3 regions of the Actinopolyspora sabaoui genome follow, and region 2 is predicted to be linked to each of the others. Evidence: riboswitches for the same ligand, from Rfam matches in the RefSeq annotation. Region 2 holds a riboswitch; each other region holds the start of a gene.
The links. A riboswitch is a leader RNA that binds a small molecule or an ion and turns the genes downstream of it on or off. The one in region 2 is predicted to bind glycine.

Region 1 (4,982 bases), on a different contig from region 2:
TCACTGTCCTCCGGGGCGTCGGCCACGGCCGCCTCCAGGCTCTCCGCCGAGGCCTCTCCCTCGGATCCCTCGGACGAGCTGATACGCAGACCGGCCCCCTCGGGGGACTCGCCACCGACCAAGATCAGTTTGATGACCTCGGCCGCGTTCTCGCTGATGGTGAGCATCTGCTCTAATACCCCTCTCGGAGTCGGTCACGTAAAGAGCCCACGGTAGTAGACGACTCCGCTGAACGCTCGATTACCCCTCGTAAGCCGACAGGGGCGGGCAGGAGCACACCAGGTTGCGGTCCCCGCGAGCCTGGTCGATCCGCCGCACCGGGGGCCAGATCTTGTTCTCCGGAGCGCCCATCGGATAGACCGCGTCCCACCGGCTGTAGGAGTGCTCCCACTCCCCCGCCAGCGAGGCGGCGGTGTGCGGAGCGTTGACCAGCGGGTTGTCCTCGGCGGACCAAGTACCGGCCGCGACCTTGTCGATCTCGGCGCGGATCGCGATCATCGCGTCGCAGAAGCGGTCCAGCTCGGCGAGGTTCTCACTCTCGGTGGGCTCCACCATGAGCGTGCCTGCCACGGGGAACGACATCGTCGGCGCGTGCAGCCCGTAGTCGGCGAGCCGCTTGGCCACGTCGTCGACGGACAGCCCGGCCCGCCCCGTGACGTCACGCAGGTCGAGGATGCACTCGTGGGCGACCAGCCCGCCGCCTCCGGTGTAGAGCACCGGGAAGTGGTCGTGCAGCCGCTTGGCCACGTAGTTGGCCGAGGCCACGGCCGTCAGCGTGGCGCGGCGCAACCCGTCGGTACCCATCATGCGGACGTAGGCCCAGGAGATCGGCAGGATCGAGGCGCTGCCCCACGGCGCGGAGCTGATCGGCCCGACACCGGACTCCGGCCCCGCCTGCGGCTGCAGTGGGTGGTTCGGCAGGAACGGCGAGAGGTGCTCGCGCACCCCGATGGGGCCAACACCGGGACCGCCGCCACCGTGCGGGATGCAGAAGGTCTTGTGCAGGTTCAGGTGGGACACGTCGGCACCGAACCTGCCCATCCGCGCCAGCCCGATCAGCGCGTTGAGGTTGGCGCCGTCCACGTAGACCTGACCGCCCGCGTCGTGCACCAGCCCGCAGACGTCCTGCACCGTGTTCTCGTAGACCCCGTGCGTGGACGGGTAGGTGATCATGATGGCGGCGAGCTCGTCCTGGTGCTTGTCCACCAGCTCACGCAGGTGATCCATCTCGATGTTGCCCGCGTCGTCGCAGCGCACGACGACCACCCGAAGCCCGGCCATGACAGCGCTGGCGGCGTTGGTGCCGTGGGCGCTGGCCGGGATCAGGCACACCTCGCGCTGCTGCTGGCCACGTTGGCGGTGGTAGGCGCGAATGGCCAGCAGACCCGCGAACTCGCCCTGGCTCCCGGCGTTGGGCTGCAGGCTCACCGAGTCATAGCCGGTGATCTCGGCCAGCCAGTTCTGCAGGTCCTCGACCACGCGCAGCATGCCCGCCGCGTCCTCGGCGGGAGCGAACGGGTGCAGCTCCCCGAAGGCCGGCCAGGTGATCGGCTCCATCTCGGCCGCGGCGTTGAGCTTCATGGTGCAGGAGCCGAGCGGGATCATGCTCCGGTCCAGGGCGACGTCGGAGTCCGAGAGCCTGCGCAGGTACCGCAGCAGCGCCGTCTCCGAGCGGTGCCGGTGGAACACCGGGTGGGTCATGTACTCGGTGGTGCGGCGCAGCGCCGTGGGCAGCGCGTCCGAGGCCAGGTTGTCGAGCTCGTCCACCGGGGTGAGGCCGCCGTCGGTCAGGCCGAACGCCTGCCAGACCGAGGCCAATCGCTGCCTGGTGGTGGTCTCGTCACAGGTGATGCCCACGTGGTCGGCGTCGACCCTGCGCAGGTTCACGCCGTTGCGGCGTGCGGCGGCGACGATCTCGTCGGCCCGGCCGGGCACGCGGGTGAGCACGGTGTCGAAGAAGTCGTCGTGGCAGACCTCCACCCCGCCGCGACGCAGCTGCTCGGCCAGCACGGTGGCCATGCGGTGCGTACGGGTCGCGATGGCACGCAGCCCCTCTGGACCGTGGTAGACGGCGTACATCGAGGCGACAACGGCCAGCAGCACCTGGGCGGTGCAGATGTTGCTGGTGGCCTTCTCCCTGCGGATGTGCTGCTCCCGGGTCTGCAGCGCCAGCCGGTAGGCCTGATTTCCGTCCGCGTCCACGCTGACCCCGACCAGACGGCCGGGAAGCTGGCGCTCCACGCCCTTGCGCACGGCCATGTAGCCCGCGTGGGGACCGCCGAAGCCCATCGGGACACCGAACCGCTGACTGGTCCCGACCACGACGTCGGCGCCGATCTCACCGGGGGCACGCAGCATCGTCAACGCCAGCAGGTCGGCCGAGACCACGGCCATACCGCCGCGCCGGTGCACCTCGGCGATGACTTCCTCGTGGTCGCGCACGGCACCGGAAGCGCCGGGGTAGGCCAACAGCGCACCGAAGAACTCCCCTTCGGGAAGCCCGGCCGCACCCTGCGAGAGGTCGGCGTGCACGATCTCGATGCCGAGCGGCTCGGCACGCGTCTCGATCACCGAGATGGTCTGGGGCAGCGCATCGGTGTCGACGACGAACCGGGGGGACTTCGAACGCCCCGCGCGGCGCACCAGGGTCATGCCCTCGGCGGCGGCTGTGGACTCGTCGAGCATCGAGGCGTTGGAAACCGGGACGCCGGTGAGATCGGCGACCATCGTCTGGAAGTTGAGCAGGGCTTCCAGCCGCCCCTGGGAGATCTCGGGCTGGTACGGCGTGTAGGCCGTGTACCAGGCCGGGTTCTCCAGCACGTTGCGGCGGATCACCGGAGGGGTGATGGTGGGGTGATAGCCGAGGCCGATCATCTCCACGTGGGGGTTGTTGCGGTCCGCGAGCTCGCGCAGCTCGTCCAGGGACTCGGCCTCGGTAGCCGGTTCCGGCAACGCCATCCGCATGTCGCGTTCCCGGAGTCCCGCCGGGACGGCTTGTTCGCCGAGCTCTTCGAGGGAACCGACACCGATCACATCGAGCATCCGAGCCAGCTCAGCCGGCATGGGGCCAACGTGGCGGTCGGCGAACGGGGTTCCGTGCTCGAGAGCGGCCAACGGGATACGTTCGTCGGTCATCGCCAAAACCTCAATCGTCGGGCATCTCGGACAGGGCAGACAGCACTCGGGTGAGTTGCTGACCTCCCCCTCTGTCAATGCCCGCGAAACGGGCGCCTGAGAGCTTCGCCCGGTGTGGCGGGCTTGCACCGTCGGCGGGGTTCACCACGACGCTGTGGCGACTCCCTCTTTCCAGAGGTATCTCGCCCGTACGGTCCCAATAGCCTGAGAGGTTGTCGGGGAGGGGTTGCTCCTTCGGCGCCGTACCGAGTTGCTCGGCACGGTCTCTCCCGTACGGGGTCGGCGACGGGTGTGAGCGTACCTCATATCGCCCCGTCCAGGGAGTGTGTGGCAAGGTGCACACTCCTCGAAAGCGCCACGAAAGCCCGGCCCCACCCCGCTCACCGTGGCTCCGCTCGAGCGGATCCGGGCGGTGAAATCTGGTGGGGAAATCCCGTGGGAAACCCCCGCGATCACCCGGTTTGGCGGTCCCGACGCTTCCGGGAGAGTTCGTCCTCGTCCGGTGTGCGGAGGCCACCCCCGTCGGCGCGTTCGGCGGGGAAATCGTGGATCGTGCCGGTTATCTCGCGCATCGCCCCACTGACAGCGATTCCGAAAACACCCTGACCACCACGTAACAGATCAACCACGTCTTCCGCCGAGGTGCACTCGTAGACGGTTGTCCCATCACTGAACAGCGTGACCCCGGCGAGATCACGCACCCCGCGACCACGCAGATGATCCACGGCGATGCGAATGTTGTGCAGTGATACGCCCGCATCCAGCAGCCGTTTCACCACCTTGAGAACCAACATGTCCTTGAACGAGTAGAGCCGCTGCGAACCCGACCCCTCGGCGAGCCTGATCGAGGGCTCGACCAGCTCGGTACGGGCCCAGTAGTCCAACTGCCGGTAGGTGATACCGGCGATCTGACAGGCCGCGCGTCCTCGGTAACCGACCAGCTCGTCCGGAAGCGCCGCGTCCGGGAACAACTCGGCTTGTTCTACGTTCGTATCCAGCCGTGATGCGTTTTCGACCACGCACGCCTCCCCTCGGCCGACCCACGGCGGCCATCGGATCCGGAACCGCAGTCGTCGACACGTCCGAATCCGATCTCGTCACGCCCCCATTCGCTCGACCACCGCGCGCACGTCCACCGTGTCACTCAACAGTATGCTCGCGGAAAACGGCGGTCAACACGACGCGCGGAACGCCCTGTGGAAGTCTCGCACCACTTCGGTGCTCCGCACCAGCGGGGAGACGCCCCGATCCCCTTCAGATGTTCGAGACGTTCCCCGCGACCCGTCGCGCGAACAAGCACCACCGCGACCGAAGCGCCTCAGGTGTCGGCGCCGCGGAAGTCCTCCGGCGAGACCGAGTCCAGGAATTCCTTGAACTTCTCGACCTCGTCCTCCTGCTCGTCGGGAATCAGCAGTCCCGCCTCGTCGAGCACGGACTGCTCGGCGTGGATCGGAACACCGGTGCGCAGTGCCAGCGCCACCGAATCACTCGGCCTTGCCGAGACCCGCACATCGCCGTCGAAAACGAGCTCCGCGTAGAAGGTCCCTTCCTGGAGGTCGGTCACCCGCACTTGTTCCAGCTCTCGCCCGAGCGCACCGACCACGTCCTTGAGCAGATCGTGGGTGAGCGGCCGCGCAGGCCGCACCCCCTGTTGCTCCAGGGCGATGGCGGTAGCCTCGACCGAACCTATCCAGATCGGCAGATACCGTTCGCCGTCGGTCTCGCGCAACAGCAGGATCGGCTGGTTGGCCGGCAGTTCCACTCGCACGCCGACGACGCGCATCTCGCTGCTCATCGTCAAATCGCCTCCTCCAGCGCGCCGAAGCGTGACATCTCCTTCGAGGATC
Region 2 (4,982 bases):
TCTGAGGGAGCATCCGGTTCGCCCGGTACGCGTCGCGGTGCTGGTAGCGCAACCTCTCGCACGAGTCCCACTGCTTCGCCGGGCCGGTCACTCCGGCACGGTGGCCGGGTAGCCGGCACGTGAGTCGGCACCTCGGGAGCGTTGGGCCGCCCTTGAGTAGCGACCTACGCGGCGGAGCGTCCCCCGGGGATGAAAATTTCGTGGGAAATTGACGCTCCGGTGCGGGGGAGGTAGCCCGGATGGGCGTCAATTTCCCGCGAAATCATCGGGCCGGAGCGGCGATGCGCCTCGGCCTCCGTCAATTTCCCGCGAAATCGCCGGGCCGCTTCGGCGCAAGGCCGCACTCCGACCCCCTTCGCAATCGGCACCGCAGCGGGTTCTCCCGTGCGGCTCTCGCGAGGACAGTCCCGACGTTGTGTAGGTCGCTACCCGATGTCGGGGCGCCCACAGCGAGAGCCGTGCGAGAGGTTCCGCCACGGAAGCTCCTACGGAGGCAACTGCGACAGAGGCCGTCAACACTCGATGACGTTCACCGCGAGCCCACCGCGCGCGGTTTCCTTGTACTTGTCCTTCATGTCCTCGCCGGTGGCGCGCATCGTCTTGATGACCTTGTCCAGCGAGACGAAGTGACTGCCGTTACCGCGCAGCGCCATCCTGGCAGCGGTGATCGCCTTGACCGAGGCCACGGCGTTGCGCTCGATGCAGGGAATCTGCACCAACCCGCCGATCGGGTCGCAGGTGAGACCGAGGTTGTGTTCCATGGCGATCTCGGCGGCGTTCTCCACCTGAGCAGGGGTGCCACCGAGCACTTCGGCCAGTCCGGCAGCGGCCATGGAACAAGCCGAGCCCACCTCGCCCTGGCAACCGACCTCGGCACCGGAGATCGAGGCGTTCTCCTTGAACAGCACCCCCACCGCGCCCGCGGCGAGCAGGAACCTGGCCACCCCGTTCCCGTCCGCACCGGGCAGGAACCGCATGTAGTAGTGCAGCACGGCCGGAACGATGCCCGCGGCACCGTTGGTCGGCGCGGTCACGACCCGACCACCGGCGGCGTTCTCCTCGTTGACCGCCAGCGCGTAGACCGTTACCCACTCCATCGGATCGTCGGTGTCGCCGAGTTTGGCGCGCAGTTCGGCGGCGCGTCGCTCGACCCGCAGGCCACCCGGCAGGGAGCCCTCGCTGTTGCAACCGTTGTGCACGCACTCGCGCATGGCGTGCCAGATCGACAGCAGCTCGTCGTGCACCCGCTGTTCGTCACGCCAGACCAGTTCGTTGGCGAGCATGAGCTCGCTGACCGAGTAACCGGTCACGGCACAGTGCTCCAACAGCTCGGCCCCGGTGCGGAACCGGTGGGGCAGTTCGGTGGTGTCCTGTTTGATCCGGTCGGTGCCCGCGGCTTCCTCGTCCACGACGAAACCGCCGCCGACGGAGTAGTACACCGCCCCGCACAGTTGCTCCCCCGACTCGCCGACCGCGGTGAACCGCATTCCGTTGGGGTGCACCGGGAGTGTCTCGCGCCGATACAGCACGAGGTCGTCGTCGTAGTCGAATCGGATTCCGTTGGTGCCGTTCAGCAGCAACCGGCCGGTCGATCGGATCTCGTCGACCCTGCCGGAAACCGCGATCGGATCGACCGATTCCGGTAGGTGGCCCTCCAGACCGAGCAGCACCGCTTTGGGGCTGCCGTGCCCGTGTCCGGTCGCGCCGAGCGAGCCGAACAGTTCGGCCCGCACCCTTGCGACGCGTGGCAGCAGGCCCTGTTCACCCAGCCGCGCCACGAACCGCGCGGCGGCGCGCATGGGTCCCACGGTGTGCGAACTGGAGGGACCGATCCCCACCGAGAAAAGATCGAAGACACTGATCGCCATTGATCGTCTCTTCTTCGTACGTAAGGTGTGGTTCGCCTGCCCCGCCACCTCGTCGTGGCGGGGCCTCAATCAGCGGCGGCGGAGGTCACTCACCCGTGAGTTCGGCGTACTGCCCGGCGTCCAGCAGCGGACCGTACTCGCTGACGCGCAGTTCCAGCAGCCAGCCATCGCCGAACGGGTCGTCGTTGATCTTGGCCGGGTCGTCGACAACGGTCTCGTTGACCGAGACGACCTCGCCGGTGGCGGGGGCGTAGAGATCGCTGACCGACTTGGTGGACTCCAGCTCACCGCAGGCCTCACCCGCGGTGATCTGCTTACCCACCTCGGGCAGGTCGACGTAGACGATGTCGCCGAGCGCGTTGGCCGCGTAGGGGGTGACCCCGACACGCACGACGTCGCCGCGCTCGGCCAGCCACTCGTGCTCCTGGGTGTACTTGAGGTCCGTGGGCAGACTCATGGGGGAGGCTCCATTGCTGTCGTTTGGACACCGGTACCCGATGTCCCGTCGTGGGCCGTCGGGTACGAGCATTCTCGCGTGCCGCGACTCCACCCGGCCGGGCGGCATGCCGCGAACACCGGAGTCCGCGTACTTGGTGGCCTCCCCCTCTGTTGCGGAACCTGAGAGCTTCACCGCGACGTCGCGGTTTGCACCGTGGGTGCGCGCGCCTTCGTCTCGGCGGCGCTTTCCAGAGTTGCCTCGATCGGACGGTACGGATGCCTGAGAGTTTACGGGGAGTTTTGCTCCTTCGGCGCCCGTTCGGTGACACCGTGTACACGGTGCTCACCCACGGGACTCTCCCGCCCGGTGTCGTGGGCCGATATGCGATTGTCGCTGTGTTCGGCAACGATAACCCGAGGGGTGGGCGTATCCAACCCCGGATATCGCGAAGCCGCGACCACTACCGGCGAATCGGGCGCCGAAGCTCGCGCGGTGTGCTCACGATCACTACCGGAAGCGGTCACGGGCCTCGCACGGGTGGCCGGAACCCGGCACCGGAGCGCTCGGGGAATCGAACCGGAGAAATTCCCTTCTGATCCCGACCCCGGGAGGGGCGATGGTCGACGTACGGGGCCTGGTCGAGCGAGTCGGCCCCACCCTGCTGCGTCCGGTGGTGGTGCCGGAGAACACCGGCGGTGTCGGGGACGTGGTCATCGCCGAGCCCGAGGATCCCGGTGGGATCGGAACGGCCGACGTGGTGCTCGGCGTGGGGATCACCGACCGGGCGGAGGCCGTGGAGCTGGTGCGCGAGTGCGGTGCGCGGGAGGCGGCGGCCGTGCTGCTGAAACCGCCGGTGTGCACCGAGGACTCGGTTATCTCGGAAGCCGAGAGAGCGGGGCTCGCGCTGATCGAGGTCCGGCGGGGCGCGGCGTGGGCACAGCTGGTGTGGTTGCTGCGGAGTGCGCTGGCCGGAACGGACCAGGGCGCGGCCGTGGGCACTCCGCAGCAGGGCGGCTCGGCGGGGCTGGGTAGCTCGGCAGGACTGGGCAGCTCGGCGGGGCTGGGCGATCTGTTCCGGCTGGCGGACGCGGTGGCCGAGGTGGTCGACGCCCCGGTGACCATCGAGGACGCGCATTCGCAGGTGCTGGCCTACTCCGCGCGGCAGGACGTGACCGATCCCGCCCGGGTTTCCACGATCATGGGCCGTAGGCAGCCCGACGATGTGCTGGCCAAGTTCCGGGCCCGGGGCACGTTCCGGCAGCTGAGCCGCGGTGGTTCCGCCGTCTACGTCCCGGAGCAGCCGGACGGCACCCTGCCCCGGCTGGTGGTGCCGATCCGGATGGGCGGTGAACTGCTCGGGTCGATGTGGGCCGTGGTCACCGGCGAAGTGTCCGAGCAGCGCGCCTCGGCGTTCGCCGACACCGCCGCGCTGGTGGCGCTGCAACTGCTCCGCTGGCGGGTGATGACCGACTCGGAGCGGCAGCGTTCGGCCGGGCTGGTGCGGTCACTGCTGGAAGGTGCCGAGGGGTGGCGGGCGGCTGCCAACGAGTTGGGGATACGTGCCGAACCACATCGGGTGGTGGCGATCGACGTGCGTGCCAGCGACGGCACCGACGAGGGGCACCGGCTCGCGATGTGGGAGTGGATCACCCGGGGGATCGGGCGTGGGCCGATGGTCGCCGAGTCGGGTGGGGTGCTGTACGCGGTGGTGCCCGACCGCTCCGGCACGGGTGGCTGGCCCGCGCTGCGGGAGGCGTTGCTGGCGCACATCCACGAGATGGACGCGGCCGATCCGCGGCCGCTGGTGGCGGTGGGAACCGCCACCCCGGTGGCGGAGCTGCCGGAATCCCGCGGCAGCGCGGACGAGGTGTTGGCGCTGCTGCGCACGGGCATGGTGGAACGCGAGATCGCGGTCCACGAACAGCTCTGGCACTCCCTGGTGCTGGCGAGGACCGCCGGTGTCGCGGGCGACGCCGGGGTGGGGTCGCTCGGCCCGCTGCAGCGGCTGCGCGACCACGACCACGGTCAGGGGACCGAGTACCTGCGCACGCTGCACGCCTGGCTGCGTCACCCCGGTGACCCGCGCGCGGCGAGCCGGGAACTGCGGGTGCACCCGAACACCTTCCGGTACCGGATGAAGCGGGTGGGGGCGCTGTTGGAGGTGGACCTCGACGACGCGGACGTGCGCTCGGCACTGCTGGTGCAGTTGCTGGCCGAGCGGTGGAACCCACACGGCTGACTGTTGTGCCGACAGCACAAGAGCACCGGTGCGATCTCATTGTGCGGGAATGATGCGGCCGGACCGGTGACGGAGCATCGTGGTGCGCGACAGCGTTGCTCCCTCCCTCCCGCACACCGGGGCGGACGGACGGCGCGGTGCGGAGAACGCCCCCGGCACACCCGCCGGTTCGGTGATCACCCGAACGGAATCGAACACCACCCTCGGAAGGAAACCGCAGTGAAGATCGCCGTACCCCGTGAGATCAAGAACAACGAGTACCGCGTCGCGCTCACACCAGCGGGGGTGCACGAGTTCGTCGGCAGAGGCCACGAGGTGTTCGTGGAGGCGAACGCGGGCGAGGGCTCGTCCATCCCCGACGAGGAGTTCCTCGCGGCGGGGGCGAAGGTTCTTCCCGGCGCCGACGAGGTGTGGTCCGAGGGTGAACTGGTGCTCA
Region 3 (4,982 bases), on a different contig from region 2:
ACCGACTCGTCGAAGTCGGAGTGCAGCGCGGTGGCGATGATCTCGGCGATCTCGGTGAAGTCCTCGGCGGCGAAACCGCGGGTGGCCAGTGCCGAGGTGCCGATGCGCAGTCCCGAGGTGACCATCGGGGGGCGCGGGTCGTTGGGTACCGCGTTGCGGTTGACCGTGATACCGATCTCGTGCATCCGGTCCTCGGCCTGCTGGCCGTCCAGCTCGGAGTCGCGCAGGTCCACCAGGACCAGGTGCACATCCGTGCCACCGGAGACGATCTGCACCCCCGCCGCCTTGGCGTCCTCGGCCTGCAGTCGGTCGGCGATGATCCGGGCGCCCTCCAGTGTGCGGCGCTGCCGGTCGGCGAACTCCTCACCGGCGGCCAGCTTGAACGCGACGGCCTTGCCCGCGATCACGTGTTCCAGCGGGCCGCCCTGCTGGCCGGGGAACACCGCCGAATTGAACTTCTTGCCCAGGTCCTCGTCGGAGGACAGGATCACACCGGCACGCGGCCCACCCAACGTCTTGTGGGTGGTGGTGGTCACCACGTGGGCGTGCGGTACCGGGTTGGGGTGAAGCCCGGCAGCGACCAGACCGGCGAAGTGGGCCATGTCCACCATGAGGTAGGCACCGACCTCGTCGGCGATCTCGCGGAACCGCTTGAAGTCCAGCTGCCGCGGGTAGGCGGACCAGCCCGCGATGATCACCTGCGGCTTGTTCTCCCGGGCGAGTCGGGCGACCTCGTCCATGTCGACCAGGTGGTCGTCCTCGCGGACCCGGTACGGCACCACGTTGTAGAGCTTGCCGGAGAAGTTCAGCCGCATCCCGTGAGTGAGGTGACCACCGTTGGCCAAATCCAGGCCGAGGATCGTGTCACCGGGCTTGAGCAGCGCGAACATCGCCGCCGAGTTGGCCTGCGCGCCGGAGTGCGGCTGCACGTTGGCGTAGGAGGCCCCGAACAGCTGCTTGACCCGGTCGATGGCGAGTCGCTCGACGACGTCGACGTGCTCGCAGCCGCCGTAATAGCGCTTGCCCGGGTAGCCCTCGGCGTACTTGTTGGTCAGTACCGACCCCTGAGCCTCCAACACCGACTGGGGTGCGAAGTTCTCCGAGGCGATCATCTCCAGCGTGTTCTGTTGCCGGTGCAGTTCCGCGTCGACCGCGTTGGCCACCTCGGGGTCGACCGATGCGAGCCTCTCGTTGAACAGATCGCCTGACGGCATGATCACTTACCTCCGTGTTCCTGATTCTCGGTGGAGCGGGTCGGGCGCGTTCAGCGGTTCCGGCTGTAGAAGGGCGGGTCAACGACCTCCACAGCGACTGCCTTGCCGCGAATGTCCACTTGTAACTCGGTTCCCGTCTTCGCGTAGGCGTGGTCCACATAGGCCATCGCGATCGGGTGTCCCAGCGTGGGCGACGGCGCACCGCTGGTCACGACGCCGATGTCGACGCCGTCACCGTCCAGTACCCGGTAACCGTGGCGTGGGGCGCGGCGGCCCGTTCCGCGCAGCCCCACCAGTGTGCGCTCCGCTGTCCGCTCCGCTGCGTCGGCGAGCGCGGCGCGTCCCACGAAATCTCCCGACTTGTCCAGCCGGACCACCCTGCCCAGATTGGCGTCGAACGGGGTCACCGCGGTGGAGAGCTCGTGACCGTGCAACGGCATACCGGCCTCCAACCGTAGTGTGTCCCGGCATGCCAAGCCGGCGGGCTGTATCCCGTGCGGGGCGCCCGCCTCGCTGAGCGCCTGCCAAACCGTAGCGGCGTCGTTGACGGATGTGAACAGCTCGAAACCGTCTTCGCCGGTATAGCCGGTGCGGGCGAGTAGAACATCACAATTGGCTACCCTGCCGGGGTACCCCGCGAAGTACTTGACCGCTGTCAGGTCGATCTCGGTCAACGGTGCCAGGATGTCCTTGGCCACCGGGCCCTGAACCGCGATCAAGGCATACTCGTCGGACAGGTCGGCGTACTCGGTGTCGAAACCGCGTACCCGCTCGGCCAGCTCGGCGGAGACCACGGCGGTGTTCGCGGCATTGGCGACCACGAGGAACTCCTGTTCGCCGGTGCGGTAGACGATCAGATCGTCCAGTACGCCGCCCGCCTCGTCGCAGATCATCGTGTAGCGCGCACGCCCGACCGTGATCGCCGAAGCGTTGGCCACCAGCGCGTAGTCCAGCGCCTCGGCGGCCTGGGGGCCGCTGATACGAAGCTCGCCCATGTGCGTGAGATCGAACAGGCCCGCCGTGCCGCGTACCGCGTTGTGCTCGTTGATGTCACCCGAGTAGCGCAGCGGCATCTCCCAGCCCGCGAACTCGGTGAAGGTGGCCCCAAGCTGCTGGTGAATCTCGTGCAGTGGTGTCTTGCGGGACGGTGACATGATGGGAACTCCTGATAGGTCGGCGCCTGCTCGGCGTCTCCCCGGAGTCATTGGCCTGAGAGTTTCACCGCGCTGTGCGGCTTGCACCGTGGGCGAGGGGCACGTAACCCCTGCTTTCCTCCTGAATCGCCTGGTGCCATGCGGTGATCGGGCCTGAGAGTTTGTCGGGGAGTGTTGCTCCTTCGGCGCTCCGCGCGCACGTTGGGGCCATTGCCGTGGCCGGGCAGCGATGCCGCGAGCCGAGTGCGGAGTCTCTCCCGCATGACGTCATGGGCGCACTCTTCGATTGTAGCGTGAACGCTACGTAGCCCCGGCTGTCGAGTCAACAGCAGCGCAGCCGAGCATGGCCGGGTTTCCCCCGCGCGTGTGGCGCGCGCCAGGGCCGCCGAGTGGTGTTCGCGTTTACGGGAACTCGACCGGGTGCGGCACTCAGTGGATCTCGTCGAGATCCGTGTAGCGTTTGCGCAGCCCTTCCGTGAAGGCGTGTAGTGCCAGCTCGAAACTGGCGTTGTCGATCTCCGTCGCGTGACTGCGCAGCAGATGTGCTCTGCCGAGGTTGGGGAACCTCTCGTCGTAGACCTCGGCGTCGTCGACGAACCCGCCCGCGAACGATCCCATCGCGCTGCCCACCACGAGATACTTCACGGAAGCCCCGATCATGGTCGCGTAGCGCTGCGGCCAACCGGCCTCGACCAGCCCGCCGTGCACCGCGTCGGCCCGGCGCAGTGCCGCTTCCCGGCGAGCGGGGCCCGAGGCGAGGAACGGTACCAGGTTGGGGTGTTCCACCAACGCCCGGCGATAGGAGCGGGCCCAGACGGTCACGCCCGTGACCCAGTCCGTCTCGAAGCCGGAGACGTCCACCTGGTCCATCATCGAGTTGGCGAGATCGTGCAGCAGTTCGTCCTTGTTGGGGACGTAGTTGTACAGCGAAGCCGCCCGCACTCCCAGCCGTTCCGCCAGGCGTCGCATCGAGAGTGCCTCCAGCCCGGCGGTGTCGATGATCTCGAGTGCGGACTCTCGGATGCGCTCCATCGACAGCAGGGGCGTGCTCGGTCTGGGCAAGAAGTGGCCTCCGGGACCTGTTCGGGGGCGAGTCCGGTTTCGTTGTTCTCGAGTCTTGTCAAACGTTGTCGTCGATTTTAGGGTCTCATAAAACTAACGTCGTTAGTTAAGCTGTCGGCCGCAGTGCTGCGTGCCGCACGCGGTAGCGGCTCCTGGCTATTGAGGAGGTCGCTGATGACCACGAATCATCCGGACACTGTGACAGGGGAGCAGCCGATGGCCACGGGTTCGTCCGCCTCGCTCTCACTCGCTTCGGTGCTCGCGGAACCCGCCCGCCGCACTCCGGAAGCCCCGGCCGTGCTGGAGGGCTCGGAGCGGGTGGATTACGGCGAGCTCTGGGAGCAGGTGCGTCGCCACGCCGCCGCACTGCGGGAGCTCGGTGTCAGCGCGGGGGACCGGATCGCTCTGGTTGCCCCGAACGTCGTGGACTTCGTTCGTGCCTACTACGCGGTGCAGGTGGTCGGCGCGGTCGTGGTGCCCGTTCCGGTGTTGCTCGTCGCTTCGGAAGCCGCCCATCTGGTCTCGGACTCGGGCGCGAAAATGATCCTGGGGCACAGCAGTCAACTGGAACTGGCCCGGGGCTGTGCCGAACGAACCGGTGCGAGCGTGGTGACCCTGGGGGAAGTCGACTCCCGGCAGTGGGTCTCCCGCCAGGGGGAGTACGACGAGCCCTCGCTGACCGAGCTGGCTGCCGGGGCCGAGCCGTTGTCCGGTTTCGTGACGCGCGCACCGCAGGACGAGGCGGTCGTCTTCTATACCAGCGGGACCACCGGCAAACCCAAGGGTGCCGTGTTGACCCAGCTGAACATGGTCATGAACGCTACGGTCAACGCTTTCGACGCCAACGACACCGATTCGAGTGATCTGGTGCTGGGATGCCTGCCGTTGTTCCACGTTTTCGGCCAGACGGTCTCGATGAACACCACGTTCCGTGCCGGTGCCTGCCTGGTGCTGCAACCCGCCTTCGATCCGGCACAGGCGCTGGAACTGATTCGTGAGCACGGAATTACCCAGTTCAACGGAGTACCCACGATGTTCGGCCGGATGCTGGAAGCCGCCCCGCCGGACCTGCGGTTGCCAAGCCTACGACTGTGTGTCTCCGGTGGGGCCGCGCTGCCGGTTTCGGTGCTGGAGCGTTTCAACGAGCGGTTCGGCGCTCGAATCCTGGAGGGCTACGGCCTCTCCGAGACCTCGCCGACCGCAACGGTCAACCAGCCCTCCATCGGAACGCGGGCGGGCACCGTGGGGCATCCGTTGTGGGGTGTCGAGGTCGAGATCGCCGAGCCGGACTCCGAGCGGATCGAGCTGTTGCCCCGCGGCACCCGCGGCGAGGTCGTCGTACGTGGGCACAACGTGTTCGCCGGTTACCTCGGGAATCCGGAGGCGACTCGTGCCGCGCTCGTCGACGGCTGGTTCCGTACCGGCGACATCGGGGTCAGGGACGAGGACGGGTTCCTGTCCATCGTCGACCGCAAGAAGGAACTGATCATTCGCAACGGATACAACGTCTACCCGCGGGAGGTCGAGGAGCTGCTGCTGGAGCATCCCGAGC

Region 1: it holds a riboswitch for glycine, as region 2 does, so the genes downstream of both, gcvP (aminomethyl-transferring glycine dehydrogenase) here and gcvH (glycine cleavage system protein GcvH) in region 2, are expected to answer to the same signal.
Region 3: it holds a riboswitch for glycine, as region 2 does, so the genes downstream of both, gcvT (glycine cleavage system aminomethyltransferase GcvT) here and gcvH (glycine cleavage system protein GcvH) in region 2, are expected to answer to the same signal.

The regions. Positions count from the first base shown of each region.
Region 1 covers NZ_JBMIHH010000010.1:159,369-164,350, forward strand. Annotated here, with positions in the region: gene ACOQFL_RS18790 (HesB/YadR/YfhF-family protein) at 1-167, opposite strand, end outside; gene gcvP (aminomethyl-transferring glycine dehydrogenase) at 241-3,135, opposite strand; glycine riboswitch at 3,317-3,417, opposite strand; gene ACOQFL_RS18800 (MerR family transcriptional regulator) at 3,588-4,154, opposite strand; gene ACOQFL_RS18805 (bifunctional nuclease family protein) at 4,454-4,930, opposite strand.
Region 2 covers NZ_JBMIHH010000005.1:92,042-97,023, reverse strand. Annotated here, with positions in the region: gene ACOQFL_RS10485 (SSI family serine proteinase inhibitor) at 1-5, shown strand, start outside; gene ACOQFL_RS10480 (L-serine ammonia-lyase) at 513-1,868, opposite strand; gene gcvH (glycine cleavage system protein GcvH) at 1,954-2,325, opposite strand; glycine riboswitch at 2,565-2,679, opposite strand; gene ACOQFL_RS10470 (PucR family transcriptional regulator) at 2,924-4,546, shown strand; gene ald (alanine dehydrogenase) at 4,766-4,982, shown strand, end outside.
Region 3 covers NZ_JBMIHH010000003.1:212,523-217,504, reverse strand. Annotated here, with positions in the region: gene glyA (serine hydroxymethyltransferase) at 1-1,214, opposite strand, end outside; gene gcvT (glycine cleavage system aminomethyltransferase GcvT) at 1,265-2,368, opposite strand; glycine riboswitch at 2,403-2,499, opposite strand; glycine riboswitch at 2,500-2,638, opposite strand; gene ACOQFL_RS06085 (TetR/AcrR family transcriptional regulator) at 2,798-3,430, opposite strand; gene ACOQFL_RS06080 (AMP-binding protein) at 3,605-4,982, shown strand, end outside.